DNA from 3 places in the uncultured Stenotrophomonas sp. genome. Region 3 is predicted to be linked to each of the others. Evidence: predicted binding sites of a transcription regulator. Region 3 holds the regulator's gene; each other region holds the start of a gene.
What was found. The regulator FliA, encoded in region 3, starts transcription of late flagellar genes. The targets are predictions, from matches to a motif close to TAAAGTTTNNCNNNCNNNGGCCGATAA.

Region 1 (11,580 bases), on a different contig from region 3:
CCACCGTCATCGCCAGCACCTGCGCGATGTTGCGGCCGCTCCATTCCACCTCCAGCGTTTTGGCGTTGTAGCGCTGGCCGTGGCAGGTCGGGCATGGCGCGTACACACTGGGCATGAACAGCAGCTCCACGTGCACGAAGCCCTCGCCTTCGCAGGTTTCGCAGCGTCCCTGGGCGACGTTGAAGGAAAAGCGGCTGGCGCTGTAGCGACGCGCCTTGGCCATGCGCGTGCCGGCAAACAGTTTGCGCACGTGGTCGAACAAGCCGGTATAGGTGGCCAGGTTCGAACGCGGCGTGCGCCCGATCGGCTTCTGGTCCACGTTGACCAGTCGCGTGATCCGGGTGTGTCCCGCGTGCAGCCGGCCACGCGTGCGTTCGATCCGGCTCGGCCGCGGCAGCTCATCGTCGCTGTCCGGGACGTCCGGCTCATGGCCAAGGTGCTCGCCGACCAGTTCCACCAGTGCCTGGCTGACCAGGCTGGACTTGCCCGAGCCGGAGACGCCGGTCACTGCGCAGAACGCGCCCAGAGGGAAGCGCGCATCCAGCCCATGCAGGTTGTTGCGGTGGATGCCGCGCAGTTCCAGCCAGCCGGCGGGCGTGCGCGGGCTGCGCGTGGCACGGTCATGGCTGCCGAACAGGTAGGGCGCCGTGGCCGAGGCCGTGATTGCGCGCAATCCCTGCGGCGGGCCGCTGTACAGCACCTGCCCGCCGTGCTGGCCGGCACCCGGACCGACATCCACCAGCCAGTCGGCCCGGCGCAGCATGCCCAGGTCGTGTTCCACCACGAACAGCGTGTTGCCGCCGGCCTTCAGCTGGTCCAGCGCCTGGTACAGCGCTTCGCCGTCGGCCGGGTGCAGCCCGGCGGTGGGTTCGTCCAGCACATAGACCACGCCGAACAGGCTTGAGCGGATCTGCGTGGCCAGGCGCAGCCGCTGCAGCTCCCCCGGTGACAGCGTGGGGGTGGCGCGGTCCATCGACAGGTATCCCAGGCCCAGCGCCTCCAGCGTACCGATGCGCTCCACCAGGTCATGGGCGATGCGTTGGGCAGCAATGCGCTTCTCCTCGGACAGGTCCGGGGTACGGCGCACGTCGCTGCTGCCGCCGTGCAGCAGCCCGCCCTTGGCCACGCGCTGCTGCTCGGCCCTGCGGCCCGCGGCACGGCTGCGTGCGGCGCCGCGGGCGGGCGCATCGAAGCGACCCTCCGCGGCCGGTCGCAGCACGTCGGCCATGGCCGCCAACGACAGCTGCGAGAGCGCGCCGATGTCCATGCCCGCGAAGGTGACCGACAACGACGCACGTTTGAGTCGCTTGCCATCGCAGACCGGGCACACCGTGCCGACCATGTAGCGCGCCACGCGCTTCTTCATCATCGCGCTCTGGGTGGTGGCAAAGGTATGCAGCACGTAGCGGCGCGCACCGCTGAAGGTGCCCATGTAAGCGGGCTCCTCCTTGCGGCGCACCGCAGCGCGGGTTTCGGCGGGGGTGAATCCGGGGTAGACCGGAACCACCGGCTGCTCTTCGGTGAACAGGATCCAGTCGCGCTGCTTCTTCGGCAGGTCGCGCCAGGGAATGTCGACGTCATAGCCCAGCGTCACCAGGATGTCGCGCTGGTTCTGCCCATGCCAGGCCGGCGGCCACGCGGCAATGGCGCGTTCGCGGATGCTCAGCGAGGGATCGGGCACCATCGACTGCTCGGTGACTTCATACACATGGCCGAGGCCGTGGCAGTTCGGGCAGGCCCCCTGCGGGGTGTTCGGCGAGAAATCCTCGGCGTACAGCATCGGCTGCCTGGCCGGGTAGGTGCCGGCGCGCGAGTACAGCATGCGCAGCAGGCTGGACAGCGTGGTCACGCTGCCCACGCTGGAACGCACGCTGGCGGTGCCGCGCTGCTGCTGCAGGGCCACCGCCGGCGGCAGGCCTTCGATGGCATCCACGTCCGGCACGCCGACCTGGTCGATCAGGCGGCGCGCATACGGCGACAGGGATTCCAGGTAGCGGCGCTGCGCTTCGGCGTACAAGGTGCCGAAGGCAAGCGACGATTTCCCTGAACCGGAAATGCCGCAGAACACCACCAGCGCGTCGCGCGGGATGTCCACGTCGACGTTCCTGAGGTTGTGCTCGCGGGCGCCGCGAACACGGACGAAAGCGCCTGGCTGGACGATGCGGGTGGGCTTTTTCATGCGCACGAGGATAGCGCCGGGCGCGTGCAGGAAATGCGCACCCGCCGGCCGGCCCCGGCGCTACGCGATCCTGGCCGGGCGACGCCCGCTGCTGCGCGACAGCTCGAAGGCCGCCACCGCTGCCGACAACAGCCCGGCCTGGCGCTGCATCGCCTGCGCCGACGCCGAGGCCTCCTCCACCATGGCCGCATTCTGCTGGGTGCTGCCGTCCATCTGCAGCAGGGTCCTGCCGACCTGTTCGATGCCCACGCTCTGCTGCTGCGACGCTGCGGAGATGCTGGCGGTGATCTGCGTCACCTGCTCCACGCTGCCCACGATGCGGGCCATGGTGGCACCGGCCTGGTCCACCTGGTGGGTGCCGGCGCTGACGCGTTCCACCGATGCTTCGATCAGGCCCTTGATCTGGCGTGCGGCGTCGGCGCTGCGCTGGGCCAGCAGGCGCACTTCGCCCGCCACCACGGCGAAGCTGCGGCCCTGTTCGCCGGCGCGGGCAGCTTCCACTGCTGCATTGAGGGCCAGGATGCTGGTCTGGAACGCGATGCCGTCGATCACGCCGGTGATGTCGGCGATGCGCCGCGACGACGCGGCAATCTCGTGCATCGTGGATATCACCTGCGCGACCGACGCGCCCCCTTGGGCGGCGATGCCCGCCGCATCCACGGCCAGGCGGTTGGCCTGCTGCGCGGAGTCGGCATTCTGGCGCACCGTAGCCGTCAGCTCTTCCATGGACGAAGCGGTTTCTTCCAGGTGCGCGGCCTGCTGCTCGGTGCGCTCGGCGAGGTCGCGACTTCCGGCCACGATTTCGCCGGCGGCGCCGTTGATCGCCACCGATGCATGCTGGATGCGGGCCACGATGTCGGTCAGCTGCTGGACACTGGCGTTGGCGTCGTCGCGAAGCTGGGCGAACACGCCCTGGAAGTCGCCCTGCATGCGCACGCGCAGGTCGCCGCGCGCCAATGCGGACAACAGCCCCTGCAGCTCGACCAGGTTGCCCTCGAAGGTGTCCAGCAGGCGGTTGATGCTCATCGCCAGGGTGCGCACGAAGCCGTGCTTGTCGTGCACCGCGATGCGGGCGCCCAGCTCGCCTTGCGCGGCCGCGTCAACCAGCGCCGCCACTTCGGTTTCCACCGTGGTTTCCAACGCGCGACTGCGCCATTCCACGGCCACGCCCAGCAGCTGGCCGTCATCCAGGATCGGGTTGAAGGCAAGCTGGTAGCGAACGCCGTCGTGTTCAATCTCGCGCGTACTGGCACGGCCGCTGGACAGCTGCGCGGCGGTCTCGGCGAAGACCGGGTGCAGCTCCTGCGCCGGTCGCCCGCGCCATGCTTCCACCGCAGTGCCCAGGGTGGTGCACAAGGCCTGGTTGAGGAAGCCGATGCTGGCGTCGGGCTCGAGCACCATCAATCCGGTCTGGGCGCTGTCCAGCGCCTGGCGTGCCCGGGTGTTGTCGCGTGCGGCTGCGCGTTCGGACTCGATCCGCGCGCGCAGCCGGTCCTGCATGTGCACCAGCCGTTGCGCCAGCTGGCCGAATTCGTCGTGCGGGTTGTACACCGGAAGCAGGGTCTCGAGACGGTCGTCGGCGATGTCCTCCGCGAACCGCAGGGTGTCGGCGAGCGGTCGGTTCAGTGCCCGCAGGGTCAGCAACAGCGTCGCGATCAGCAGCGCGGCGACCATCAGCAGGGTGACCACGAAAACCAGGGTCATGCCGCGCGCCTGGCGCTGCAGCTGGGCGCGCGCGGCGTCCAGTGCGGCTGCCTGCGCGTGGTCCAGCTGCGCCAGCGCGGGCGCGATCTGCTCGGCGGTATCGGCCAGCGACTGCGCCTCCACGTCCAGCCCGACACGTGCGGCGGTGTAGGCCAGCAGCGCCCCCTGGTAGTCGTCCATCGCGGCACGCAGCGCGTCCTGGGTGGCGCCGGACAGGCCGGCCGCCGACAGGGCGAGCTCGAATGGCAGTTTGGCTTCACTGGCACGATCGGTATGCGCCGAATCGCCGCTCAGCAGAAGCAGCGCCTCCTGGCGTCGGATCGCCTGCCATTGCGCCTCCAGCGCAGGCCGCGCAGTGTCGGCCAGGGCTGCATCCATGCGGGTGGCGGCCGCCTCCAGCTGCGCGCGCAGCCCGGTCTCGCCGCGGCCCATCTCGTCCACCCGCGCGTTCAGCGCGGTTATCCCTTCGGCAAAACCACCGATGCGTTCGGACAGGGACTGCAGTGCCACGCTGCTGCCAGCCGAGGTTGCTGCGCGCTGCAGCGCCTGCAGCGACCCCTGCAGCCCCGCACGCGCCTGCTCCAGGGCCTGGCGGTCGGCATCATCGAAACGGGTGGCATAGCTGGTCTGCAGTCGCCGTGCCTCGGCAACCCGGGTACCCAGCGCTGCCACCAGACTCGTCGCCTGCTGGTGGCGTGCGAAGGTGTCTGCGGCATGCTCGCTGTTGTAACGCGTCCACGCATATACCGCTGCGACCGCCAGCAGGCCGATCGCACAGGCGACCAGGCTGGCCTTCAATTTCTGCGCTACGCTCAACCGCTGCAGCGCCGACTTGCCGCGCGCGAGCGCGCGCCAGGTGGGGAGGGACCCGCCTCGGCGGGGGACGGACGACATGGCGCGCTCCAGAGGGAATGACGCACCTGTATCGGCCGCACTGGGCGGGACTTTAGACTGGAGTTAATTTGCCCTGCCCTGCGTCCCCCGCTGGGCCTGTTGTAGCCTGCGCAGACGACCGGACGATGACGAAACCGACGCTTTCAACGCGGGGCGCGGCGGGTCGCCGGCGCTAGTACGCCTGGGCCAGCGGACTGGGCAGGTTCACCTGGGCCGGGCCGAGGCGCACATGCGCGGCCAGCCAGTCGGCGAAGCGGGTGGAACCCAGCAGCGCGCCCGGCTCCGGCGTCAGCGTGGTGTCCTTGAGCAGCGCACCGTAATAGCGGGCATCCGGATCGGCCACGACCGGGCGATCGTCCTGGTTGAAATACATCACCCACTCCACCAGCTCGAACAGGCGGTGGCATTCAGGGCCGGCGATTTCCACCATGCGCCGGCCCGGTGCCGCGGTGGCCACCTGCGCGACCAGGGACGCCAGGTCGTCGGCGGCCACCGGCTGCACCTTGGCCGGCGACAGGTGCAGCGCCTGGCGCACGACCTGCGGCGCCACCAGCTGGGCCATGAACTCATGGCACTGGGTCGCACGGACCAGCGTGGAGCGAAGCCCCGACTGCCGGATCAAGCCTTCCTGCACCGCCTTGGCGCGGAAGTAGGGGCTTTCCTGCAGGTAAGGCGTGCCCACGATGGACAGCGCCACCAGGTGCTGCACCCCTTCGCGTTCGCAGGCAGCCAGCAGCCGGGTGGTGGCGCGCTGGAAGAAGTCGCCCACCACGGGGTCATCGAAGCGGGGCGCATTGGAAGCGTCCACCACCACGTGGGCGCCCGCCAGCACCGCTGCCAGGCCCTGCCCGGTCAGCACGTCCACGCCGCTGCGCCGCGACGCAGCGATCGCGTCGTGGCCCTGCGCTGCGAGCACATCCACTACCCGGCTGCCGATCAGCCCGTGCCCGCCAATGACGACGATCTTCATATGCCTGTTCCTTGGGGTTACAGCACGATGGGACTGGCCGGTTCCTGCTGCTCGGGAACATCGCGTTCGTCCAGCAGCTGGCGCAGGTCGCGTTCGATGGTGCCGCACAGCTGCGAGATCGGGATGTCGTTGGCGCCGCCCTCGAACGGATTGGCGCTGCTCTCGCCGACCTGGTCCAGCGCGGCGTACATCCACGACACCAGGACACTGAGCGGAATGGCCAACCACAGCATGTGCCCGGCCATGGCGCCGCCCACGGTGTCGTTCATCGGTGCCAGCAGGTCGATCATGCCCAGCGGCAGCAGCAGGCACAGGATGCGCACGAAGATCACGTTGATCACCGCGTACTGGCGCGGATAGGGATAGTTCTTGAGTCGTTCGCTGCGTGCCTGCTGCTCGTGCAGGTCGCGCAGTGCGCGCTGCAGTTCGGCGAAACTGGCCGGCGGAAGCAGCCCGTCGTCCAGCAGCGCGCGCAGTGCCTCGCCCTGCAGCGACAGCACTTCGGTGGCTTTGCTGGACACCCCCAGGATGCGCGAGCGCTCTTCGGGGCTGACGTACTTGATCAGCTCGACATCCAGCGTGCGCACTTTCTCCGGCACCTGGTAATGCTTCCGGTACTCCACGTTCGGCAGCTGCTGCTGCGTTTCCCAGGGCCGGCTCTCGCGCATCTGGTAGCGCAACGCGGTCAGCCAGCCCAGGTGCCGGTACACCAGCCGACGGGTCTGCCCGGGATGGCCGACATGGTCGCGGCACATCGTGCCCCACGCCCGACTGGCCGCAGTGATCGATGCCCAGACCTGCTGCGCCTCCCACAAGCGGTTGTAGGTCTGGGTGTTCTTGAACCCCGCGATCAGCGCCACGCTGGTGCCGAGCATGAAAATCACGTTCCACGGCACCGCCAGCCAGTGCAGGCCGCCCAGCTGGTACAGCGCCACCAGGGTCACGTCGAGCAGGATCAGCGCGTACAGCGGACGGCGCGTCCACAACAGGAATTCGGTGAAGGAGTAGGAGCGTCCGGCGTGCATGATGGGTTTCTCCAGCCAGGGGGTGCGCCCTTCATGGCGCTTCGGTGGGCACTACGCTCACCACGTGGGTGATGCCGTTGCGGAACATCTTTGCGTAGGGGCATACGCGCTCTGTATTGCGTACCAGCTCGGCGGCGACGCCGCTTTCCAGGCCCGGCAGGTAGGCCTCCACTTCCGCCGACAGCAGGTACAGCCCGTCGATCGGATCGCGCGAGAACGTCACCGAGACCTCGATGCAGGCATCCACCAGGGCCAGCCCGGCGCGACTGGCCAGCAGGTTCATCGCGCCGTGGAAACAGGCCGCGTAACCGGCCGCCAGCAGCTGCTCGGGGTTGCTGCCGCCACCGGGCCCGCCCAGCGACGGTGGCAGGCGAAGATCCAGCTGCAGCGCGCCATCGTCGGACGTCACCACCCCCGACGCACGCCCGTGCCCGGTCTCGCCGCCCCTCACCCGCACCCGCCCGGTGTAGAGCGGACGCACCTCATCGCCCCGGTACTTGTCGAGAACGGCCGGCGATGGCGGCTTCAGGTCGGACATGGCAGCTCCACGCGATACGGAAGGTCAGTGCGCCTGGACGAGCCCGGACTGCTGCAGCCAGGCGTCGAAGCCCTGCCGACCCAGCCACGCGCCGCCTGCCGGCACCAGCGTGTCGGGCTGGAGCTGCGCACCGAAATACGGCGCCTGTGCATCGCCGACCACGCGGCGCGGGTCGTGGGTGCGGTCCAGGAAGCGCTGCGCCAGTTCGTCCATCGGTGCGCGCTCGGGGCCGGCGATTTCCACCACGCCGTTCACCGCGGGCTGCTGCGCCACGCGCGCCACTGCCTCGGCGACGTCGTCGGCGGAAATCGGCTGCACCAGCGCCGTGGGCAGCCGCAGCGCGTTGCCGGCGGACTGGATGATGCCCGGCAGGAACTCGAAGAACTGGGTGGAGTGGATGATGGTGTAGGCGATGCCCGCCTCGCGGATCAGTGCCTCCTGCGCGATCTTGCCGCGGAAGTAGCCGCTGGCGGCGAGCTTGTCGGTACCCACCACCGACAGCGCCACGTGGTGCTGCACGCCGGCCTTGGCTTCGGCGGCGAGGATGTTGCGGCCCGCGGTCTGGAAGAACGCCAGCACGGCCGTGTCCTCGAATGACGGCGAGTTGGCCAGGTCGATCACCACCTCGGTGCCGGCCATGGCCGCGTCCAGGCCCTCGCCGCTGATGATGTCGATGCCGGTGGACGGCGCGGCGATGACGATCTCATGCCCTGCCGCGCGCAGGCGGTCGACCACTTTGCTGCCGATGCGGCCGGTGCCGCCGATGACCAGGAACTTCATGGAAGTGCTCCACTGCTGGAAAGGGACGCCCGGCCATGGCCAGGGCATGGAAGGATGCTAGGCAGGCCGCGCCCACCGCAGTAGGTCCGCGCATGGACGCGCCCTGTTGCCTGCGGGGAACCAATCGCAGTTCATCGCCATGCCCCGGCGTCGATGTCGCGTGCCGGGGCAGCACCCTGCTGTACCGATTCCCAGTGGGTCACCACGTCCAGGTCCAGCGCGCGCACCTCCGCAGTGATGAAGTCGATGAAGGCCCGGATGCGCTTGGGCAGCTGGCGGCGGCTCAGATAGCACAGGTAGTGGCCACGATCATCGGCGGCGTAACGGTCCAGGCAGCTCACCGCCAGGCCCGCGTCCAGCGCGGCACGTACCTGGTAGTTCGGCAGCTGCGCCACGCCCTGGCCCTGCAGCACCGCCTGCAACGCGAGGTCGGCATCGTTGAACACCAGCGCCGACGCCGGTTCCACGCGCAACGGCTGGCCGTCAACGCGGAACTCCCACGGCTGCAGGCGACCGTTGGACTGCCGCTGGCTGATGCAGGTATGCGCGGCCAGCTCGGCCACGCTGCCGGGAATGCCGTGCTGCTGCACGTAGGCCGGTGCCGCACAGACCAGCAGCTGCATCGGGATCAGGTGCTTGGCGATCACCTCGCTGTCTTCCAGCACGCCATCGCGGAAGGCGACATCGATGCGGTCGGCGGCCAGGTCCAGCGCGCGCTCTTCCAGTTGCAGCTCCAGGGTGACCTCGGGAAACAGCGCACGGAACTGCGAAAGCAGCGGTGCGATTACCTTGCGGCCAAATCCCGGGTTCGCGCTGACCCGCAGGTGCCCACGGGGCGGCCCGTCGCGCAGGTCGCGCATCTCCTCCAGCGCCTGCAGGATCCGGTCCACGCCGGGGCGGCAGCCGTCATGGAACAGTTCGCCTTCGCGGGTCAGCGAAGTCGACCGCGTGGTGCGCAGGAACAGGCGCACGCCAAGCTGGCCCTCCAGTTTCTGCACGCTGCGACTCACCGCCGAGCGGCCGATGCCCAGACGGTCGGCCGCGCGCGAGAAGCTGCCTTCATGGGCGACTGCGATGAAGGCCATCACCCCGGCGTAGCTGGCTGAAAAGCCGGTGGTCAGGGGGTCGGCACCTTCGTCTACGGTGCCTGGTTCGGTCAGGGACATGCGGGTGGCACTCCAGGAGGGCGCGCAGCGTCGCGCGGGCAGGCGTGGGCGGCATCGGCATCGGGGGCATTCGCAGTGCTCATGCCAGTCAGACGGACCAGCGCGATGTGCTGTGACAGCCCCGCCCGGCTGGATTGGTGCATTGCGCTCAACACCGTGCGTCCACTGCCCCGGCTACCGGCACGGTCGCTGCGGGCCTAGCCTGCAGCCTCGAATCCGTTCCCCTCTCCCCAGGAGTACTCCCATGACCGAGCGTCTCGACTACCAGAAGCAGGCCCCCGCGCTGTTCAAGAAGCTGCTGGACTACAGCATGGCCGCGCACGCCACCACGATCGAAGAAACGATCCAGGACCTGATCGCGATCCGTGCTTCGCAGCTCAATGGCTGCGGCTTCTGCGTGGACATGCACATCAAGCAGGCCACGATCCACGGCGAACGCCCGCTTCGGCTGCACCACGTTGCGGTGTGGCGCGAGTCCACCCTGTTCAGTCCGCGCGAGCGGGCGGCGCTGGCGTGGACCGAAGTACTTACCCAGCTGCCGGCGCAGGGGGTTTCCGATGAGCTGTACGAGCGCGTGCGCGGCCAGCTTTCCGAACAGGAAGTACTCGACCTGACCCACGCGGTGATGGGCATCAATGCCTGGAACCGCATCAACATCGCCTTCCGCAGCGAGCCGGGCTCGCGCGACAAGGCCTGGGGCCTGGACAAGGCCGGCCTCGACTGAAGGAGACGCCCATGCGCACCCTGATCTGCTCCCTGCTGCTGGCTGCGACCAGCGCTGCCGCCCTGGCCGCACCCTCCCCTCCCGCCGCCCCCGAGCCGGTGGTGACTGCAGTGATGACCACGCCCCTGCCCGAGTATCCGGGCAAGGAAGCCCTGATCCTGACCGTGGAGTACCCGCCCGGCGGGGCCGACCCGGTGCACCGGCACGACGCGCATGGGTTCGTGTACGTGCTGCAGGGCCACATCGTGATGGGCGTGGCCGGCGGCCGCGAGGTCACCCTGGGTCCCGGCGAGGCCTTCCATGAGGGCCCCGCCGACCTCCACACCGTCGGTCGTAACGCCAGCAGCACCGAACCGGCGCGGTTCGTGGTGTTCCTGATCAAGGACGCCGACAAGCCTGCCGTGCTGCCCCCGCATTGAGTTGGGCGTCGGACGCCGCAGGCACGGTGCTTCTTTCCCGGCACTGTTCCTGCGGCGTTCGCTCGTGTTGAATGCCGCGATGGAAACACTCCCCGACCTGTTCACCTCCTTGCGCCCGCGCGTGCTGGGCGTGGCCTACCGCATGCTGGGTTCGATGGCCGAAGCCGAAGACGTGGCGCAGGAAGTCTGGCTGCGCTGGCACGGCACCGACCGCAGTGCGATCGCCAATGCCGAGGCCTGGCTGGTGGCCACCACCACCCGCATCGCCATCGACGAACTGCGCATGGCGCGTCGCAGCCGCGAGCACTACGTGGGCATCTGGCTGCCCGAGCCGGTACCGACCGAGGATGCGGACACGCCCGAACGCCTGCATGAAGCCGCCAGCGACCTGTCGGTCGCGTTCCTGGCGGTGCTGGAACGGCTGGCGCCGGAAGCCCGCGCCGCGTTCCTGCTGCACGATGTGTTCGACCGCGATTACCCCGAAATCGCCCGCATCCTCGACAAGAGCGAGGCCGCCTGCCGCCAGATCGTGCACCGCGCACGCAGCCGTCTGCGCGAAGAGCGCCCGCTGCAGGTCGTGCCGCATCGGACCCACCAGCAGCTGCTGCAGGCCTTCGCCGACGCACTGGACAAGGCCGACCTGAAGTCGATGGTGGCGCTGATGGACAGTTCGGCGCAGCTGATCGGCGACGGTGGCGGCATCGTCAGCAGTTTCCCCAAGCCGATGCTCGGCGGTGCCCGCATCGCCCAGCTGCTGTTCGCGCCCACGCTGCGCCGCCGCGCCGAGCTGCGCATGGTGCCGGCGTTCTTCAACGGCCGCATGGGGCTGCTGCGTTACTTCGGCGACCACCTCGAATCGGCGATGTCCTTCGACACCGATGGCGAGCGCATCACCCAGATCCTGGTCCAGCGCAATCCCCACAAACTGGTGCGGATCGTGGCCCGGCAGCCGTTGTCGCTGCGCTGAGCGACAGCGCCGCCCGGCTTGATGCCACGATGACGGCCCTCGGTGCAAGGTGCAGGTAGTCCCACGGAACCACCCATGCCCGTATCCGCCTCCCCGCACATATCGCTGCCGCCTTCGCGTTGGCGTACCGTGCCGCGTGCGTTCTACCGTCGCCACCCTGCCGAGGTGGCACCGGAACTGCTGAACAAGCTGTTGGTGCGCGACGACGGGCGCG
Region 2 (11,580 bases), on a different contig from region 3:
CACGCGCTGGGCATGAAAGTGGTCGCCGAAGGCGTGGAGACCGAGCAGGAAGAGGCGATGCTGCGTCGCCAGGGCTGCGATGAGATCCAGGGCTACCTGTATTCCCGGCCGCTGACCCCGCGTGATCTGGCGCAGTGGTTGAAGAACGGCGGCGCGCAGGCGGTGCCGATGGCCGCGGTGCCGGGCGACGCGGTGCGGATTCCGGTTGCGCCTTGAGGGCGCGTGGGCCGGCCAACGGCCGGCGCTACCGGTGCCCGTGGACCGCGCTGCGCGCGGTGTCCGGCCAACGGCCGGGGCTACGAATTGTTACGGGCCCATTGGGATCCGTATCAATCAACCATGTCGCCGCTCAACCCCAGGTCCCACGCCAATCCCGCCAACGCGGGATCAAGTGGCGCGGGCGCCGGTGCCGTGGCCATCAATCCAGCCAGTTCCCGCTGCGCCTGCTGTTCCAGCACCGCCAGCAGCGCGCGGCCGCTCTTCGGCGCCACGGGAACCGGGGCAGGATGGGCGATGTCGCCCGCCGCGTCGGGCGACGCACCGTTACCGGCGGGGATGACCTGGCTGGGGGTGGCGTTCAACAACATGCGGCGATCTTCAGCAGGAGGGTCCGGGAACTACACGCACGAAGGCCCCGGACATGCCGGGGCCATCGTGGGTGCCATTATCGGCGTGGTACGGGGATCAGAACAGTTCCACCGCGCCGGCGGCCATGCTCTGCTGGCTCACCGGCTTGTGCGGCGGGCGCTCCCACTCGCTGCGCATGTCGCGCAGGCGGTTGCCGGTGCGCTGCAGGGCCGTGGCCACTTCGGCGTCGAACACGCCGCCATTGCGGTGCAGCAGCTCCTGCAGGCCGACCGCTTCGCGGTTGATCGAGGTCAGGCGGTCCAGGTGGGTGTGGACGCCGCCCAGGGCCTGGGTGGCGATGTCCTCGAACTGCAGGGCGCGTACCGCTTCGGCCACGCTGCTGTCGATGGCACGGCCGCACTCGGAAATCTCGCGCATGCCATCGCCCAGCGACGCATTGATCTGGGCCACGTTGTCCAGCATCGCCGCCGCTTCGTGACGCGCTTCGCGGGAGCGGTCCATGTCGCGCGAGGCCATGTTCGAGACCGTTTCGCGGACCTTGGCGATGGCGTCCTTGGAGCTGTGCGCCAGCTTGCGGATCTGCTCGTTGAAGGTGGTGGAGCGCTCGGACAGGTTGCGCACCTCGTCGGCCACCACGGCGAAGCCGCGACCGGCCTCACCGGCACGCGCCGCTTCGATGGCCGCGTTCAGCGCAAGCAGGTTGGTCTGGTCGGCGATCGACTTGACGTCTTCGAGCAGCGAGAAGATCCCATCCAGGTGCTGCGCCATCTGGTCGATGTGCTGCACGGTGGTGCTGCTCTGGCCACTGACCTGTTCCAGCGCTTCCACCAGCTGTTCCATGCGGTTGCTGGCGTGCTGGGCGAAGCGGGCCACGTCGACGCCGGCGCCACCGTCTTCACCGGCGCGGTCGACGATGCGGGCCAGCGCCTGGCTCTGCTGGCGTGACTTGCGGTTCATCGCGTCGAAGCTGCCGCCGAGGCCGGCCACGGCCTGGCGGATCAGGTCACGGGCGCGTTCGATCTCGCCCCGCGATCCGTCGATTTCGTTGCCGACGAAGGTACGCAGCTCGGTCAGCAGCTGGTCCTGCTCACGCATCAGGCGCGCGTGTTCCGGCGAACGCTGGGTCTGGGCGCGGGCGGTCCACCAGGCAAAGCCCAGCCAACTCAGGGTCATCGTGGTCAGCAGCGCCCAGGTGAGGGCGGCCGGCCAGTCGAAGCCGATCGCGAAAGGAAGCAGCAGGGTCAGGACCAGGGGGGCGGCCAGACTAGTGAAAAGGCGTGAGTACATAAACGTTCTCGGGGAGGTGCACGGAGAATGTATCGGCCGTACCCCCGATTGCTTTAGGCACGGCGCACTTTTTGTGCGCCGGCAGGTGATCACCGTTGGTCGTCACACCTTTCCGGTAGGTAACGACCGTTGGTCGTCACACCTTTCCGGTAGGTGACGACCGTTGGTCGTCACAGCTCACCGTCAGCGCAGCTGACGGTCCACCGCCTCGATCATCGCCTTGCGCGAGATCAGGAAATCCCAGTACTGGCCGCCGGTCTGGCGCCACAGCACCGCCGAACGCACCGCCGCCAGCAGCAGCGCGCGGATCTCGGCCACCACCCCGGCCTGGCCCAGGTAGTGCGGGTTGCCCTGCACCATCACCCGCGGCTTGAGATGGCTGATGGTGTCGGCATACAGCCCGCCCAGGCTGGCCAGCACGTCGGGATGGGCACTGTCGTTCAGCGCCAGCGCCTGGCGCCGGGCGCGGGCGATGCCCTCGCTGACCTGGTCGACCACCGCATGCTCACGGACGAAGCGACGCTCCAGCTGCAGCACCGCCAGCGCCAGCCGCGGCAGGATGTCGTCCTGGCCCTGGCTGCGAAAATAGTTGTGCAGCAGGCGCAGGCCAGGCGCCACATTGGCCGCGCTGCCGTACACGGCCTGCGGGCTGTCCGCGTCGATCCGGAACACGCTGTCGATCGCGGTACGGACCACGCTGGCCTCGGAATGGCCGGTTTCGGCGATGCGGCGCACCTGCTGCAGTGCCTGGGCAATGCCGGCCAGGGCAAGGACGCGGTCGTCGATCGAAAAACTCATGCAGCAGATACCTCGAAGGGGGAAGGGGCGGTGCGCAGGCGCTGTTCCAGCGGGGCGTCGGTGGCGGCGATGACCGCGCCACCGAGGCAGACCTCGTCGTCATACAGCACCAGGGATTGGCCGGGGGTGACGGCGCGCTGCGGCCGCGCGAAGCGCACGTCCACGGTGCCATCGTCACGGACCCGCACCGTGCACGGTTCGTCCGGCTGCCGGTAGCGGGTCTGCGCCGTGCACTCGAAACTGCGGGCGGGCGGGGCGCCGGCGATCCAGTGCGCGGTTTCCGAGTGCAGCCGGGTCGACTGCAGCCACGGGCTTTCCCGGTCCTGGTCCACGTACAGCACGTTGCTGGCCACGTCCTTGCCAACCACGTACCACGGCGCCGCCGGGCGGCCGCGCACGCCGCCGATGTTCAGGCCCTCGCGCTGGCCCAGCGTGAAATAGAACACGCCGGGGTGTTCGGCGATGACCGTGCCGTCCGGGTCCTGGATCGGGCCGCTGCGCGCGGGCAGGTAGCGGCCCAGGAATTCGCGGAAGTCACGCTCGCCGATGAAGCAGATGCCGGTGGAATCCTTCTTGGCATGGGTGGGCAGGCGCGCGTCGCGGGCGATCCGGCGCAGGTCGTTCTTCTGCAGGTCGCCGATCGGGAACAGGGTAGCGGCCAGCTGGGCCTGGCCAAGCTGGTGCAGGAAGTAGCTCTGGTCCTTGCTGCGGTCGGCCCCGCGCAGCAGCGCCCACTGCCCACCCAGCCGGGCCACGCGGGCGTAATGGCCGGTGGCGATGCGCTCGGCGCCCAGCTCGCGGGCGGCATCCAGGAAGTGCTTGAACTTCACCTCGCGGTTGCACAGCACGTCAGGGTTGGGGGTGCGGCCGGCGGCGTACTCGGCCAGGAAATGCGCGAACACGCCCTCCCAGTACTCGCTGGAGAAGTCGCGGAAATGGAATGGAATGTCCAGCAGGCCACACACCGCAACGGCGTCGCGGCGATCGTCCTCGGCGCGGCAGTCGCCGCTGCCGTCATCGGCCCAGTTCTGCATGAACAGTCCGGCCACCGGCTCGCCCTGCTGGACCAGCCGCCAGGCGGCGACGGACGAATCCACGCCACCGGACACGCCGACCATGATGCGCGGGGTGCTCATGCGACCTCCCTGACCAGGCTCAGCGGGTGGCGATGGCCGGCCAGGAAGTCGGCCACGACCTCCCAGACCAAGGGGCTGCGCAGGCGCGAGGGGGTGGCCTGCAGCTCGGCCGGGTCCAACCACAGCGCACGCAGGATGCCGGTGTCCAACGGCCGGTCCGGGTCATGCGACACCGGCTCGGCAGCGTAGGCGAAGCGCAGGAACGGGGTGCCGTCCGGCGCGGTCCATTGATAAGTGCCGATGAAGGCGGTCAGGCGCACCGTCCAGCCCGATTCCTCCAGGGTTTCGCGCACGGCGGCGGCGGCCAGACTTTCGCCCGGCTCCAGGTGGCCCGCCGGCTGGTTGAGCACGGCGCGGCCGTCGATGGCTTCTTCCACCAGCAACAGGCGCCCGTCCCTGGCCACCACGGTGGCCACGGTGACATGCGGCGCCCAGCGCAGGTCCTGCACTTCGTTCACGTCAGTACTCGTCCGTTCCGGTCAGTTCAAGTTCCATGGCATCGGCGGTGTTCATGGCCGCGTCGATGGCGTCACCCAGCGCATCGGCGCTGGCGTTGGCATCCACTTTCACCACGAACATGGCCAGCTGGTCCTGCTTGACCCAGGCGCCCAGCTTGGCGTCCTGCGAGTCTTCCAGCAGGCGGTTGGCGATGGCGGCGGAGAACTGCTTGCCCGGCGCGTTGTAGCCGGGCGACCAGATCTCGCGGATCCTGTGCTTGCCATATTCCTCCACCGTCGAGCGCACGAACACCAGCTGAGTGCGGTCGCCTTCCACGTCGAACAGCAGCTTGTAGTCGCCATCCTCGTCGATCTCGTAGGGGTACTTCAGTGTATCCAGCACGCGGCCGACGCCCGGGTCGGGTGCTGCGGCCTGGGCCCCGGACACGGTGGCGGCCAACAGGAGCGCGGTGGCAATCCTTTTCATGAAATCCCTGTGAAAGTCGATGCTCATGCACGGATTGTGACGGGGGCAGGGGGGCAACGTCCAATCCGGCCGGTCCGGCGTTTATAATGAGCGGATGCCTCGCGAGCCCTCCCAAGAACCCCACCACGACCACGGCGTAGCGCTGGAACCGGCCCGGCCGGAGGTCGCGCCGCCGCCGTTCTACCAGGTCATGCTGTTGAACGACGACTACACCCCGATGGATTTCGTCGTGACCGTGCTGCAGCACTTCTTCTCCATGGACCTTGAAAAGGCCACCCAGGTGATGCTCAACGTGCACACCCGTGGGCGCGGGGTCTGCGGCGTGTTTACCCGTGAAGTGGCCGAGTCCAAGGTGGCCCAGGTCAATGAATTCTCGCGCATGAACCAGCATCCGCTGCTGTGCACGATGGAAAAGGCCGGCTGATTCGCCCGTGCCGGCGCCCCGGTTGATTGATCCAGATCCCTATGGGCCCACGACGATTCGTAGCGCCGGCCGTTGGCCGGCCCACGCATCCTGTCCCCGATGGCCGCTCCCGGCCCCTATGCCCGTCCCTGTCTGAAACAGCGCCGGGGACTGCCGGGTAGGCGGGGCGCTTGCAATCTCTCGATGACGTCGCCATCACGGGCAGGCAGCCAATGCTGGCGTCGTCTCGGGCATGATCATGCAAGTGCTAACGCCATCTGAACGCACCGATCCGCTAGGGTGATGGAAATTAAGCAGGTAGGCCGCATATTGTTCTCAACTGCCGCCGGAGTAGAACATGTTCAGTAAAGACCTCGAACACACCATCGGTCAGTGCTACAAGCGCGCCCGTGAGGCCCGCCATGAGTTCATGACGGTGGAACACCTGCTGCTGGCACTGCTCGACAACCCGTCCGCCCAAGCCGTGCTCAAGGCCTGCGGGGCCGACGCCGAACGCCTGCGCCAGGAACTGGAGCAGGCCATCGAGGCCTCGGTGTCCCGCCTGGCCGAGGATGACGGACGCGACACCCAGCCCACCCTGGGCTTCCAGCGCGTGCTGCAACGCGCCGTGTACCACGTTCAGTCCTCGGGCAAGAAGGAGGTCACCGGCGCCAACGTGCTGGTCGCGATCTTCGGCGAGAAGGACTCGCACGCGGTCTATTACCTCAACCAGCAGGACGTGACCCGGCTGGACATCGTCAATTACCTCTCCCATGGCATCGCCAAGCTGGGCGAGGAGGGCGAAGTGCCGCCGTCGTCGGACGCCGAGGGGCGCGCCGAGGGTGGGGATGGCGAGGGCAAGGGCGACGCCCTGGCCGAATTCGCCAGCAACCTCAACGAAGCCGCGCGCAACGGCCGGATTGATCCGCTGGTCGGGCGCCGCGACGAGATCGAGCGCACCATCCAGGTCCTGTGCCGCCGCCGCAAGAACAACCCGCTGTATGTCGGCGAAGCCGGCGTGGGCAAGACTGCCATCGCCGAAGGCCTGGCCAAGCGCATCGTCGAAGGCTCGGTGCCCGAAGTACTGGCCGACGCGGTGATCTACTCGCTCGACCTGGGCGCGCTGGTGGCCGGCACCAAGTACCGCGGCGACTTCGAGAAGCGCCTCAAGGGCGTGCTGACCGCACTGAAGAAGATGCCCAACGCAGTGCTGTTCATCGATGAGATCCACACCATCATCGGTGCCGGTTCGGCGTCGGGCGGCACCATGGACGCCTCCAACCTGATCAAGCCGGCGCTGGCGTCGGGCGAGCTGCGCTGCATCGGCTCGACCACGTTCCAGGAATACCGCGGCATCTTCGAGAAGGACCGTGCGCTGGCACGCCGCTTCCAGAAGATCGACATCGTCGAGCCCACGGTGGGCGAAACCTACGAGATCCTGCAGGGCCTGAAGCCGAAGTACGAAGCGCACCACGGCGTGACCTACGCCGATGACGCACTGCAGGCGGCGGTGGACCTGTCGGTCAAGCACATCGGCGACCGCCTGCTGCCGGACAAGGCCATCGACGTGATCGACGAAGCCGGTGCCCGCCAGCGGCTGCTGCCCGACGGCGAGCGCAAGGAGCTGATCGACATCGAGGAGATCGAAACCATCGTGGCGAAGATGGCGCGTATCCCGGCCAAGCAGGTCAGTGCGACCGACAAGGATGTGCTGCAGCACCTGGAGCGCAACCTGAAGATGGTGATCTTCGGCCAGGATCCGGCCATCGAAACCCTGTCCTCGGCGATCAAGCTGGCCCGATCGGGCTTGGCCAACCCGGAAAAGCCGATCGGCAACTTCCTGTTTGCCGGCCCCACCGGCGTGGGCAAGACCGAGGTGACCAAGCAGCTGGCGCTGCAGCTGGGCATCGAGCTGGTCCGCTTCGACATGAGCGAGTACATGGAGCCGCATTCGATCAGCCGCCTGATCGGTGCGCCTCCGGGCTATGTCGGCTTCGACCAGGGTGGCCTGCTCACCGAGAAGATCGTCAAGACCCCGCACTGCGTGCTGCTGCTGGACGAGGTGGAGAAAGCCCACCCGGACATCTTCAACATCCTGCTGCAGGTCATGGACCGCGGCGTGCTCACCGACACCAACGGGCGCGAAGCGAACTTCAAGAACGTGGTGCTGGTGATGACCACCAATGCCGGCGCGGCCCAGGCCTCGCGGCGTTCGATCGGCTTCACCCGCCAGGACCATGCCACCGATGCGATGGAGATCATCCGCAAGAGCTTCACGCCGGAATTCCGCAACCGCCTCGATGCGGTGGTGCAGTTCCAGCCGCTGGGCTTCGAGCACATCCTGCGCGTGGTGGACAAGTTCCTGATCGAGCTGGAGATGCTGCTGCAGGAAAAGCACGTCAGCCTGTCGGCCACCCCGACCGCGCGCGACTGGCTGGCCCGCCACGGCTTCGACCCGCTGATGGGTGCCCGCCCGATGGCGCGCGTGATCCAGGACAAGATCAAGCGTCCGCTGGCCGACGAACTGCTGTTCGGCAAGCTGGTCAACGGCGGCCGGGTCAGCATCGATGTCCGCGACGACGAGCTCTTCGTCGAAACCCAGGCCGAGCCGGAACGGTTGTTGCCCGCCACGGTGGAGTGATCCAGGTCCCAGAAAAAACGCCCCGGGAGGGGCGTTTTTTTCTGCGCGGTGTTACCGCGAGCGTGAGGCGAACTCTTCCGCGCTGATCGGCTTCACTTTATCCACCGAACAGGACTGACTGTCGGTCACCAGGCGGCTGGTGCCTGCGCACAGCTGGTTCTCCTGGGAGGGGGTGTCGAAGCGCAGCTTTCGCGAAGTTGCCGCGCTGCTGCAGGAGCGGGTGAAGCGGACCACGTAGTGGTCGCTGCCACTGCGCAGCAGTACGCTCTGCCCAGCGTTGTTGCGCACGATCTGACGATCGCTGGAAAGGGCGACGCATTCGCCTGCGCCGGGCGCGGTTTGAGCCGCCGCGCTACCGGCAAGGGTGTACACGGCGAGCAGGCAAAGCGGGATCAGGGTCTTCATGTCGGGGGCCAGTCGCATACGGTCCGGAGTGGACCAGTGCTTACACTGCGCTCAATCCGCGCTAGGCGAATCTGCAGCAAGGCAGGCTGACTTACGTCAGGGTGGCGTGGGGCATAGTGACTGCCGGCAGGGTCCGCTTGGCTGAATGGCACCCACGCAAAAAGGCCAGCGCAGGGCCGGCCCTCGATTGCGTCTTCCCGTGGGAAGTCGCCTTGCCGCTTACTTCATGCGGTAGGTGATGCGACCCTTGGTCAGGTCGTACGGGGTCATTTCGACCTTCACGCGGTCGCCCGTCAGGATGCGGATGTAGTTCTTGCGCATGCGGCCGGAGATGTGGGCGATGATTTCATGCCCATTTTCCAGTCGTACGCGGAAAGTGGTGTTCGGCAGCGTCTCGCTGACGGTGCCTTCGAACTCGATGGAGTCGTCTTTCGACATGTAGTCCTGTGCAGTTCTATAAACGGCCGAGCTGGCCTTAAGAGCGGGCATTTTACGCGCAACCGCCCCCACATGCAAAGTTTATGTTAACCGCAGCGGCCCAGCGCTGTCCGCCGCCGAACGCAATCCCGGTAGCGCCGGCCGTTGGCCGGCCCAGGCGCCGCCCGCCACCTCACGACGCCCGACCCACCAGCGCCGCCACCGACACTTCCCCAACCCGTGCTGTCCAGGCTCCCGGCGCCTCATCCCTCCGCACCAGCTCGCGGACCATCCCCAGGAACTGCTCCCGCGGCCAATGCTCGGCGCCCATCCGCAGCAGATGGTCGTTCTCCACCTGCGCATCGATCAACGGCCAGCCCCATTCCCCCAACGTGTGTGCCAACCCGGCCAGCGCCACCTTGGAACCGCCGCTGCTGGCGCTGAACATGCTTTCCCCGAAAAACATCCGGCCCATCGCCACGCCATAGATGCCGCCCACCAGCCGGTCGCCCTCCAGCACTTCGATTGAATGGGCAAAACCGAGCGCATGCAGCGCCTCGTAGGCCTCCATCATGTCGCGGGTGATCCACGTGCCGTCCTGCCCCGGGCGAGGGCTGGCGGCGCAGGCCTCGATCACCTCGCGGAAGCGGGTGTCCGCGCGCAGCACCCAGTTGCTGCCGCGCAGGCTGCGCCGGAAACGGGACGACAGGTGCACCCCGTCGGTGCGGAACACCATGCGCGGGTCCGGCGACCACCACAGCAGCGGCTGGCCTTCCGAGAACCACGGGAAGATGCCGCCGGCGTAGGCATTCAGCAGCCGCACCGGCGACAGGTCGCCGCCCAGCGCCAGCAGCCCGTCCGGCTCGCGCAACGCGGTTTCGGCCGGCGGGAAGGGCGCGTCAGGGCGGTCGTCCAGCCGCCAGGGCAGGTGGCGGGTCATGTGGCCGTGCCGTCCTTGAACGGGCTGTGGTCGGCCAGCACCCGCGCATAGCGCTGCACCTCCTGCCGTTCCTGCTCGCACCAGCCGGCCAGCGCCTCGGCGAACGCCGGTTCGGCGATCCAATGGCGGCTGCGTACCGGTTGTGGCAGGAAGCCCCGGGCCAGCTTGTGCTCGCCCTGGGCACCGGGTTCGAACCGGGACAGCCCTTCGCGCAGGCAGTACTCGATGCCTTGGTAATAGCAGGTCTCGAAATGCAAGCCGGGCAGGGTGGCGCCACCCCAGTAGCGGCCATACAGGGTGTCGGCGCCGCGCAGGCACAGCGCCCCTGCTATGGGCTGCTCGTCGTGCACGGCCAGGAACATCACCAGCTGGCGCGGCATCGTGGCGGCCAGGTGCTGCAGGAAGGGCAGGGTCAGCGCCGGCGAATTGCCGTACTCGCTGAAGGTCTGCAGGTAGAAGCCATGCATCGCCTGCAGGTCGGCGGCGCTCGCCTCATCGCCGTGCACGATGCGGTAGCTGACGCCGCTGCGCGCCAGCTTGGCGCGTTCCTGGCGGATGTTCTTGCGGTGTTTGTGGTCCATCGCGGCGAGGAAGCTGGTGAAGTCGCTCCAGTCGCCCGGGTTGTGCCACTGGAACTGGATGTCCTCGCGCAGCAGCCAGTCCGTGCCGAATGCGGTGTCGTCATCTGCTGCATGGAAGTTGACGTGGGCCGACGACCAGCCCATCCGGCCCACTTCGTCGCGCAGGGCCGCCACCAGGGTCTTTGCCGTAGCGGCATCCCGGGCGAGCAGTCGCGGTCCCGTCACCGGCGAATACGGCACCGCGCCCAACCACTTTGGGAAGTAGTCCAGCCCATGCCGGGCATAGGCGTTGGCCCAGGCATGGTCGAACACGAATTCGCCGTGCGAGTTGTCCTTCAGGTAGCCGGGAATGGCCCCGACCAGCTGGCCGTCGTCCCACACCGTGAAATGGCGCGGCCGCCAGCCCCATTCGGCACGCAGGCAGCCGTGCTCCTCCAGGCCAGACAGAAAGGCATGGCTGACAAACGGGTTGCACCCGTCATGCAGGGCGTCCCAGTCGGCGGCGGGAAGATCGGCGAGGCGATGGAGAAAGCGCGTATCGGGCATGGCCAAAGGATAGGGCACGACGATGGCAATGGGGGCCTTTTAGGCTGCGCCGATGGAGTCAGTCAGTGCGATTGAAAAGCCGATTGGTGCACGTCCGAAAGCGTGAGGTGGTGCCCGCAGCTTTCCCGGCGGACGGCGCACATTTGCCACCCGCTTCAAGCCTGAAGCGTGACGGTGCAGGGAGATGGCAGTGGCAGTCAAACAATTGCAGCATCTGGCAGGAGCCGGCGGTCTGCTCCTGATGATGGGTTCGGCAGGCGCAACAGTCGTGCCGCCTCCGTTCGTGGACAGCGCCAGAATGGCGGATGCGTCGGCCGAAGTTTCGACCACCTGGTATATCGACGCAGAGCTGATTCTGCTGCTCGAGAAGCAGGCATCCGTGGCGGTGTCGCGTTACCGCGGGGCAGATACGTCCTCTCCGTTGATCGACGTGCGCGTTTCGATAGACATGAAAGGTCGCACCATGACAGTCGATTTCGGGGCGGGTGTTCCCCGTGGCTCCGATGTCGCACGACGGTTGCTGATCCCGCTGGCCATGACCTTGCGGCAGCACGCCGAGCAGGCAGGGCTTCCGATTCGTGAAGTGAAGTTCGAGAAGCAGGGGACGCCGCTCAAGCGCTATGGACCTGAGGATCTCGTCGCGTCGCCAACGGCGGAGGAGGATAATTAGTAGCACGAGTGCGGACCCGTCCAAAAAAAAGGCCGGTGCACTGGCACCGGCCTTCGATTCCATGCTGTCCGCGTGGGCTCAGCCCAGCTCGCCCTTCGCGTCCAGGTAGCGCTCCGCGTCCAGGGCGGCCATGCAGCCGAAGCCGGCCGAGGTGATGGCCTGGCGGTAGTGCTGGTCGGCCACGTCGCCGGCGGCGAACACGCCTTCGACCGAGGTCTGGGTGGCGTTGCCGCCCAGGCCCGAG
Region 3 (7,776 bases):
GTAGGCCAGCAGGCCGCGGCCGGGATAGTCGTCGGAGGTGAGCGGCACGGTCAGGCTGGCGGCGTTGCAGATGCGGGTGTCGACCGGGATCGCGTCTTCCCAGACCCGCTGGCCGTGGCGGTCCTGCATCAGCTTCAGGGTTTCGTTGCCGGCGCGGGTACGGCGGTCGAACAGGGTCGGCAGGATCGACATCGGCAGCGGACGGCGGCGCGAACGCTCGACCATCTCACCGGTGCGGACCATGCCGTCCAGCCCGTGCAGGGCCAGCGGTTCGGCCTGGGTGGGGATGATCAGGCGGTCGGCCGCGGCCAGTGCGTTGATCATCAGCAGGCCAAGGGTCGGCGCGCAGTCGAGCAGGATGTAGTCGTGCTGGCCCTGGTGGCGGGCCATGGCGTTCTGCAGGGCCAGGCCCAGCCCGGGCTGGTTGGCGCTGCGGCGCTCCAGGGTAGCCAGCGCGGCCTGCGCGCAGATGTAGTCCAGGCCCGGCACGTCGCTGTGGTGGGCGAGTGCGCCCAGTTCCGCCGGCGGGGTGCCGAACAGTTCCAGCACGCCGGCCGGCGGCGGGTCCAGCGGTACGTTGAACGCGCGGGTCAGCGACGAATGCGGATCCAGGTCGATCAGCAGCACGCGGTGGCCCAGCGTGGCCAGGCCGCGGCCCAGCGCGAGGGTCGTGGTGGTCTTGCCCACGCCGCCTTTCTGGTTGGCGATTGCCCAGATACGCATCGGTTCACTCCTTCATTGCGGGGGGAACGGCGGCGCCAACGCGGCTGCCGGCCGGCACCGGTGGCAGCTGCACCGGGGCGAGGGGGGAAACAGGGGAGGGGGTGGCCGGTGTCGAGGCCGGCGCGGCACTGGTTTCGGCGGTGAGCTGCGGACCCAGCGGGTCCACGCCCTGCGCGGTATCGGCCAGTATGATCACCATGACCCGGCGGTTGCGGTTGCGACCCTGCGCGCTGGCGTTGTCTTCGCGCGGACGGAACTGACCGTAGCCGACCATCGCCAGCCGTGCCGGCTGCACGCCCTGGTCGGCAAACAGGTGCACCACGCTGGCCGCGCGCGCCGCCGACAGTTCCCAGTTCGACGGGAACAGCGCGGTGGCGATCGGCACGTCGTCAGTGTGGCCTTCCACGCGCACCCCATTGGGGGCGTCGTGCAGCACCTGGGCCAGCGACGACAGGGTGTCGCGCGCATGCACGTCGAGGGTGGCCGAGCCGGTGGTGAACAGGATGTCGCTGTTGATCTCCACTTCGATCCACAGCTCGGTGCGGCGCACGGTGATCATGCCGCGGTCGATCAGCGGCGCCAGCGTCGCGGTGAGGCGGTCGGCGATGCCGTTGAGCTGGCGTTCGGCGCGCTGCAGCTGTTCCTGGTTGTGCACCGAGACCGGCATACGCATCTGCGAGGCCATCGCCGGTAGCAGGGTGGGGTCGTTGCTTGGCGACGGTGCGGAAGGGCCGACCCGGTTGCCGGCCTTGATCACCGAGGGGCTGTCCCAGCCGCCGCCCTGCACCTGCTGGTTGCCGACCTGGACCGGGTTGATGGTGCGCGGCGCGCCACCGAACGCGGTGGTGAGCGCGTCGGCCATCACCCTGTACTTGCCTTCGTTGAGCGACGAGATGGCGTACATCACCACGAAGAAGGCAAGCAGCAGGGTCATGAGGTCGGCGTAGGGAATCGCCCAGGCCTCATGGTTGGCATGCTCTTCGTGGGCCTTGCGCCGGGCCATGTCAGTGCAGGAACCCGGACAGGTTGGTTTCGATGTTGCGGGGGTTTTCGCCCTGCGCGATCGAGATCAGGCCTTCGATGATCATTTCGCGGTCGCGGCTGTTGTGGTGGATCACGCTCTTGAGCTTGGCCGACACCGGCAGGAACAGCAGGTTGGCCGAGGCGATGCCGTAAATCGTGGCGGTGAACGCGGCGGCGATGCCGTGGCCGAGCTTGCTCGGGTCGGCGAGGTTCTTCATCACCGCGATCAGACCCAGTACGGCGCCGATGATGCCCAGCGTGGGCGCATAGATGCCCATGCCTTCGAACACCTTGGACGCGGCCAGGTCCCGGCTTTCCTGGCTGCTGAGTTCGATTTCCATCATGTGGCGGATGGTTTCCGGTTCCACGCCGTCGACCAGCAGCTGCAGGCCCTTGCGCAGGAACGGGTCGTCCTGGGCGTCGACCTGCGCTTCCAGGCCGAGCAGGCCCTGGCGGCGGGCGATGTTGCTCCATTCCACGATCTGGCGGATCAGCTCGGCGCGGTCGCTGCTCGGCGGGCGTACCACCCAGCTGACGATCTTGAAGGCGTGCTTGAACACCGCCGGGGAGGTGTGCAGCAGGATCGCGGCAATGGTGCCGACGATGACGATCACGAAAGCGGCAGGGGACCACAGCGACGCCAGCCCGGCACCCTTGAGGATGCTGCCGCCGACCAGCGAGGCCAGGGCGAGGAAAAGTCCAATGAGGCTGAGTCTGTCCATTGTTCCGTTATCGGCGCGCGTGGGGGGGTCTTGAGGTGGGGGGGGTCGGCGGTTCAGCCACGCAGGGCGTGGCTCTACTCAACGCAGGCCGTCCACGTCGAGGATCAGCGACATGCGCCCGTCGCCGATCAGGGTGGCGCCGGCGTAGCCGCGCAGCCCGCGCAGGGCCTTGGGCAGCGGCTTGATCACCACTTCCTCGCGGCCGCGTACCTGGTCCACGACCAGGCCGAAACGCGCTTCGCCGGCCTGCAGCACCACGATGGTGAGCAGCGAGGAGGCGGCCGGTTCCACGTCCAGCCAATGGCGCAGGTCGACCAGCGGCAGGGTGTGCGAGCGGCGGTCCAGCACGGCGCGGCCGTCGAACCAGCCCAGCGAGGTGTTCGGTGCATGCAGCACCTCCATCACGCGGGCCAGCGGCAGCGCGTAGATGTCCTCGCCGGCCTGGACCAGCAGGGTCGGCAGGATCGCCAGGGTCAGCGGCACCCGGATCAGGAAACGGCTGCCCCGGCCCAGTTCGGACTGGATCTGGATCTGCCCGCTCAGCTCGCGGATGCGCGACTGCACCACGTCCATGCCGACGCCGCGGCCGGAAATGTCGGTGACTTCCTGCTTGGTCGAGAAACCGGGCAGGAACACCAGGTGCAGGCACTCCTCGCTGCTCAGCCGGGCGGCGGCTTCGGTGTCGATCAGGCCCTTCTCGCGGGCCTTGGCGCGCAGCCGCTCGGGGTCGATGCCGGCGCCGTCGTCCTGCACTTCGATGCTGACGTAGTCGCCTTCCTGCTGCGCCGACAGGCGCACGTTGCCGCTGCGGGTCTTGCCCTGCGCTTCGCGCAGGTCGGGCATTTCGATGCCGTGGTCGATCGCATTGCGCACCAGGTGCACCAGCGGGTCGGCCAGTGCTTCGACCAGGTTGCGGTCCAGCTCGGTTTCCGCGCCGACCAGTTCCAGCTCCACTTCCTTCTTCAGGTTGCGGGCCACGTCGCGGGCCACTTTGGGGAAGCGCGAGAACACCTTGCCGACCGGCTGCATGCGGGTGCGCATCACCGCCGACTGCAGGCGCGCGGTGGCGATGTCCAGGGTCGACACGGCACGGTCGAGTTCTTCGTCGTGCAGGCGTGCACGCAGGGTCTTGAGCCGGTTGCGCGAGAGCACCAGTTCGCCGATCAGGTTGACGATGGCGTCCAGGCGCTTGGTGTCCACGCGCACGGTGTGTTCGGCTTCGGCCACCGGCTTGTTGGCGGCCGGCTTGGCTGCAGCCGGTGCCGGAGCAGGGCGAGGTGCCGGCGCGGGCGCGGCTGCCTGCAGCGCGCCGGGGGCGGCGCCTCCATGCAGCTGGTCGAGCAGTGCTTCGAATTCGTCTTCGCCGATCAGCCCGTCGTCGGCCTTTTTCGTGGGCGTCACGGCGGTGGGTGCGGCGCCGCCGTGCAGGGTGTCGAGCAGCGCTTCGAACTCGTCGTCGGTGATCAGGTCGGGGTTGGCCGGGGTGGCGGCCGCCACCGCTGCGGGCACGGCCGGGCCGTTGACGTCGAACTGCGCGATAAGCGCCGGCGGCGCATAGCCCGGCTCGGTGCCGGCGGCCACCGAATCCAGCATCGACTGCAGGTAGTCCAGCGACTGCTGCGCGGCATCGAAGTGATGCGCCTGCAGCACGGCCTGGCCGGAACGGGCCATGCCCAGGGTTTCCTCGGCGGCGTGGCACAGTTCCACCATCGCCTGGATGCCGAGGAAGCCGGCACCGCCCTTGAGGGTGTGGAAGCCGCGGAACACCGCGTTGAGCTGGTCGCTGTCCTGGGGCGACTGCTCCAGCGACACCAGCTGTTCGCCGAGGCGATCCAGGATCTCCTGGGCCTCGAGGATGAAGTCTGCAGCAATGTCGTCCGGAACAGCACTCATGATTTCAAAGCCCCAAATCGGAAAGCAGGTCGTCGGCGTCCACCTGCGACACCTGGTGGCGGTCCAGGCCGGTCACGGCCGGGCCGGCCAGTCCGTTGTCGCGCTGGCGTGCGGCGGCCTCGTCCGGCGGCGGCAGGCCAAGCGCACCGAAGCCTTCGTGCACGCGGCGCACGATCCCCACCACGCGGCGGATGATCTGCCCGGTGAGATCCTGGTAGCTCTGGGTGAGCGCGATCTCGGTGAGGTTGTGGCGGATGCGGTCCAGCTGCTGGTCCTGGTCCGGGCTGAGCCCGTCGGCACGCAGCTGCTCGGTGAGCGCACGGCATTCCTCGGCCAGGTCCAGGGTGCGGTGGGTGGCCTGTTCGGTCATCGCCACCACGTGGTCCAGGCGCGCGCAGGCATCATCCAGCTCGCCGGCTTCGCTAGGCAGGGTAGGCAGTTCGCCCAGCGCCTGGCCCAGTTCGCGCGCAAGCCGGTTGAGGCCGGCCATCATCGGCTGGGTGCGCAGTGCGGCCAGCGCGTCGATTTCCCGGCGCCAGCCGGCTTCGTCGCCGCTTTCCAGCGCGGCCAGGGCATCCTGCAGGCGCTGCACCAGCGCTGATTTGTCGCGAAGGGTTTCCATCAGGCGCTGGCCGCCAGGCGCTCGAAGATCTTGCCGAGCTTCTCTTCCAGGGTCTGCGCGGTGAACGGCTTGATGATGTAGCCGTTCACGCCGGACTGGGCGGCTTCGATGATCTGCTCGCGCTTGGCTTCGGCGGTGACCATCAGCACCGGCAGGGTCTTGAGCTTGGCGTCGGCGCGGATCGCCTTGAGCAGGTCGATGCCGGTCATCACCGGCATGTTCCAGTCGGTGACCACGAAATCGAACGGCTGGCTCTGCAGCAGGGCCAGTGCGGCATGCCCGTCCTCGGCTTCGGCCGTATTGGTGAAGCCCAGATCGCCCAGCAGGTTCTTGACGATACGACGCATGGTCGAGAAGTCGTCGACGATCAGGATACGCATGTTCTTGTTCAAAGCACTTTCCTCGGTATCAGTTGTTCTCGAGGCCGGCGTCGGCCGCCTCGAAGATCTTGAGTCGGCCACGCAGGCGCAGCACTGCCTGGCCATGGATCTGGCAGACCCGGGACTCGCTGACCCCGAGCACCGCGCCGATCTCCTTCAGGTTCAGTTCCTGCTCGTAGTACAGCGACAGCACCAGCTGTTCGCGCTCGGGCAGCAGGCCGATCGCATGGCCCAGTTCGCGGCCGAACTCGCCGCGCTCCAGCACCTGCTGCGGGGTCGGGCCGCCCTGGGCCACGGTGTCCAGCTCGCCCTGGTCTTCGATCCGCGATTCCAGGCTCAGCACCTGGCCACGTGCGGCGTCTTCCATCAGGCGCAGGTAGTCGGGCAGCGGCATGTCCATCGCTGCAGCGACCTCGGTGGCGCTGGCGGCGCGGCCGGTGCTCTGCTCCAGGCGGCGGATGGTGGAGGCGGCATCGCGGGCGCGGCGGTGCACCGACCTTGGCACCCAGTCGCCACGGCGGATCTCGTCGATCATCGAACCGCGGATGCGGATCGAGGCGTAGGTTTCGAACGAGGCACCCTGGTCGGCGTCGTAGCTGCGCGAGGCCTCGATCAGGCCCATCATGCCGGCCTGGATCAGGTCGTCCACTTCAACGCTGGCCGGCAGGCGCGCAGCCAGGTGGTGGGCAATGCGCCGGACCAGGTCCGAGTGCTGGGCAATGCACTCGTTGGCGGCGGCGCGTTGCACCTCCTTGTATTGTGCGGCGCCTTTCATGCGGCCACCCCGCGTTGCTTGAGGATGCGCTCCAGGAAGAACTCGACCCCGCCGCGCGGCTCGGTCGGGGCCTGCCAGCGTGCGGTGCGGCGGGCAATCTCGGCGATCGCCTGCGCGGCCGGGCTGGACGGATAGGCCTTCACCACCGGCTGCTGGCGCTGCACCGACAGGCGCAGCCAGTCGTCCTGCGGCACGCAGCCCAAGTAGTTCAGCGACACGTCGGCCAGGAACTTCTCGCACACCCGGCTGAGCTTTTCGTACAGCACGCGGCCTTCGTTGGGATCGCGCACCATGTTGGCCACGACCTGGATGCGGTCCACGCCGCGCTCGCGCGAGAGCACCTTGATCAGCGCGTAGGCGTCGGTGATCGAAGCCGGTTCGTCGCAGACCACCACCACGGTGTCCTGCGCGGCCTGGCAGAAGGTCAGCACGCCGTCGGTGATGCCGGCGGCGGTGTCCACCACCATGAAGTCCAGCTCGCGTTCCAGTTCGGAGAACACGTTGACCAGGCCCACGTGTTCGGCCGGCTGCAGCTCGGCCATGTGCCGGCGGCCCGACGCGGCCGGGACCACCAGCACGCCGTTGGGGCCTTCCAGGATCACCTCGTCCAGGGTGCAGCGCCCGGCGACCAGGTCGGCCAGGGTCAGCTTGGGCTGCAGGCCCAGGATCACGTCGATGTTGGCCAGGCCGAGGTCGGCGTCCAGCAGCAGCGTGCGCTTGCCCATGCCGGCCAGCGCCACGGCCAGGTTGGCCGACACGTTGGTCTTGCCCACGCCGCCCTTGCCGCCGGTCACGGCGATGGTGCGCACAGGGCCGAGCGGCTGGCTGCGGGTGGCCGACAACGGGAAGGTCCTGGTCAGGTTTTCATACTCACGCGACGGCATGGTTCAACTCCGGGTTGCAGGGCATATCGGCCGCGCGGCGCAAATCTTCAAGGCGAAGTACAAGATTGGCCGCACTGGCCCGGTGCAGGTCTTCGGGAACGTCCTGGCCGTCGGTGACCCAGGTGATCGGCAGGCGGTGGTCGACCGCCACCGACAGCGCGGTGCCGAAGCGGCCGGTCTCGTCGAGCTTGCTCAGCACCACGCCCTGCGGGTTGGCGGCGCTGAAGCGGCGGACCACTTCGTCCATGTCGCTGAAGCTGGTGTTGGCCGGCAGCACCAGCAGGGTGCGGACCTGCCCGGCGGCGCGCAGCCACTGCAGCTGGGCGGCCAGGGCGCGGTCGCGCGGGCCCAGGCCGGCGGTGTCGATCAGGACCAGCTTGTAGTCCTTCAGGCGTTCCAGCAGCTGCGCCAGGTCGCTGCCGCTGTTGGCTTCGTGCACCGCGATGCCGAGCTGGCGGCCGAAGCCGTAGAGCTGTTCGCGGGCGCCGATGCGGGCGGTGTCGGTGGTGACCAGGGCGACGTCGCGGGCGGCATGCGCTTCGGCGAAGCGCGAGGCCAGCTTTGCAATGGTGGTGGTCTTGCCGGCACCGGTCGGGCCGACCAGGGCGATCACCCCACCGGCCTCGAGCGGGTCGACCGGGGCGATCGGCAGCTTCTTCGAGAGCAGGCCGAGCATCAGCCCACGGCCACGGTGCGCTTCGGTGTCCAGCGGAATCTGCAGGGCCACGTCGCGGCAGATGCCGGCGTCGAAGCC

Region 1: the regulator FliA is predicted to act here: its motif matches at 4,806-4,832, upstream of RWO33_RS10245 (methyl-accepting chemotaxis protein).
Region 2: the regulator FliA is predicted to act here: its motif matches at 1,905-1,931, upstream of RWO33_RS08120 (methyl-accepting chemotaxis protein).

What each region holds. Positions count from the first base shown of each region.
Region 1 is NZ_CAUQPH010000044.1:14,213-25,792, reverse strand. It holds gene RWO33_RS10250 (excinuclease ABC subunit UvrA) at 1-2,179, opposite strand, end outside; gene RWO33_RS10245 (methyl-accepting chemotaxis protein) at 2,240-4,777, opposite strand; gene RWO33_RS10240 (NAD(P)H-binding protein) at 4,950-5,747, opposite strand; gene RWO33_RS10235 (bestrophin family ion channel) at 5,765-6,772, opposite strand; gene RWO33_RS10230 (Ohr family peroxiredoxin) at 6,804-7,310, opposite strand; gene RWO33_RS10225 (SDR family oxidoreductase) at 7,335-8,090, opposite strand; gene RWO33_RS10220 (LysR substrate-binding domain-containing protein) at 8,222-9,256, opposite strand; gene RWO33_RS10215 (carboxymuconolactone decarboxylase family protein) at 9,501-9,980, shown strand; gene RWO33_RS10210 (cupin domain-containing protein) at 9,992-10,399, shown strand; gene RWO33_RS10205 (RNA polymerase sigma-70 factor) at 10,479-11,366, shown strand; gene RWO33_RS10200 (DNA-3-methyladenine glycosylase) at 11,442-11,580, shown strand, end outside.
Region 2 is NZ_CAUQPH010000030.1:24,370-35,949, reverse strand. It holds partial or broken gene RWO33_RS08130 (EAL domain-containing protein) at 1-216, shown strand, start outside; gene RWO33_RS08125 (hypothetical protein) at 330-587, opposite strand; gene RWO33_RS08120 (methyl-accepting chemotaxis protein) at 685-1,875, opposite strand; gene hflD (high frequency lysogenization protein HflD) at 2,059-2,673, opposite strand; gene mnmA (tRNA 2-thiouridine(34) synthase MnmA) at 2,670-3,809, opposite strand; gene RWO33_RS08105 (NUDIX hydrolase) at 3,806-4,267, opposite strand; gene RWO33_RS08100 (hypothetical protein) at 4,269-4,733, opposite strand; gene clpS (ATP-dependent Clp protease adapter ClpS) at 4,828-5,157, shown strand; gene clpA (ATP-dependent Clp protease ATP-binding subunit ClpA) at 5,495-7,777, shown strand; gene RWO33_RS08085 (hypothetical protein) at 7,829-8,182, opposite strand; gene infA (translation initiation factor IF-1) at 8,402-8,620, opposite strand; gene aat (leucyl/phenylalanyl-tRNA--protein transferase) at 8,793-9,539, opposite strand; gene RWO33_RS08070 (GNAT family N-acetyltransferase) at 9,536-10,666, opposite strand; gene RWO33_RS08065 (hypothetical protein) at 10,851-11,336, shown strand; gene trxB (thioredoxin-disulfide reductase) at 11,415-11,580, opposite strand, start outside.
Region 3 is NZ_CAUQPH010000146.1:516-8,291, forward strand. It holds gene RWO33_RS17375 (ParA family protein) at 1-723, opposite strand, end outside; gene motD (flagellar motor protein MotD) at 728-1,726, opposite strand; gene RWO33_RS17385 (flagellar motor protein) at 1,728-2,468, opposite strand; gene RWO33_RS17390 (chemotaxis protein CheA) at 2,547-4,361, opposite strand; gene RWO33_RS17395 (protein phosphatase CheZ) at 4,366-4,983, opposite strand; gene cheY (chemotaxis response regulator CheY) at 4,983-5,375, opposite strand; gene RWO33_RS17405 (RNA polymerase sigma factor FliA) at 5,392-6,138, opposite strand; gene RWO33_RS17410 (MinD/ParA family protein) at 6,135-7,022, opposite strand; partial or broken gene RWO33_RS17415 (AAA family ATPase) at 7,009-7,776, opposite strand, start outside.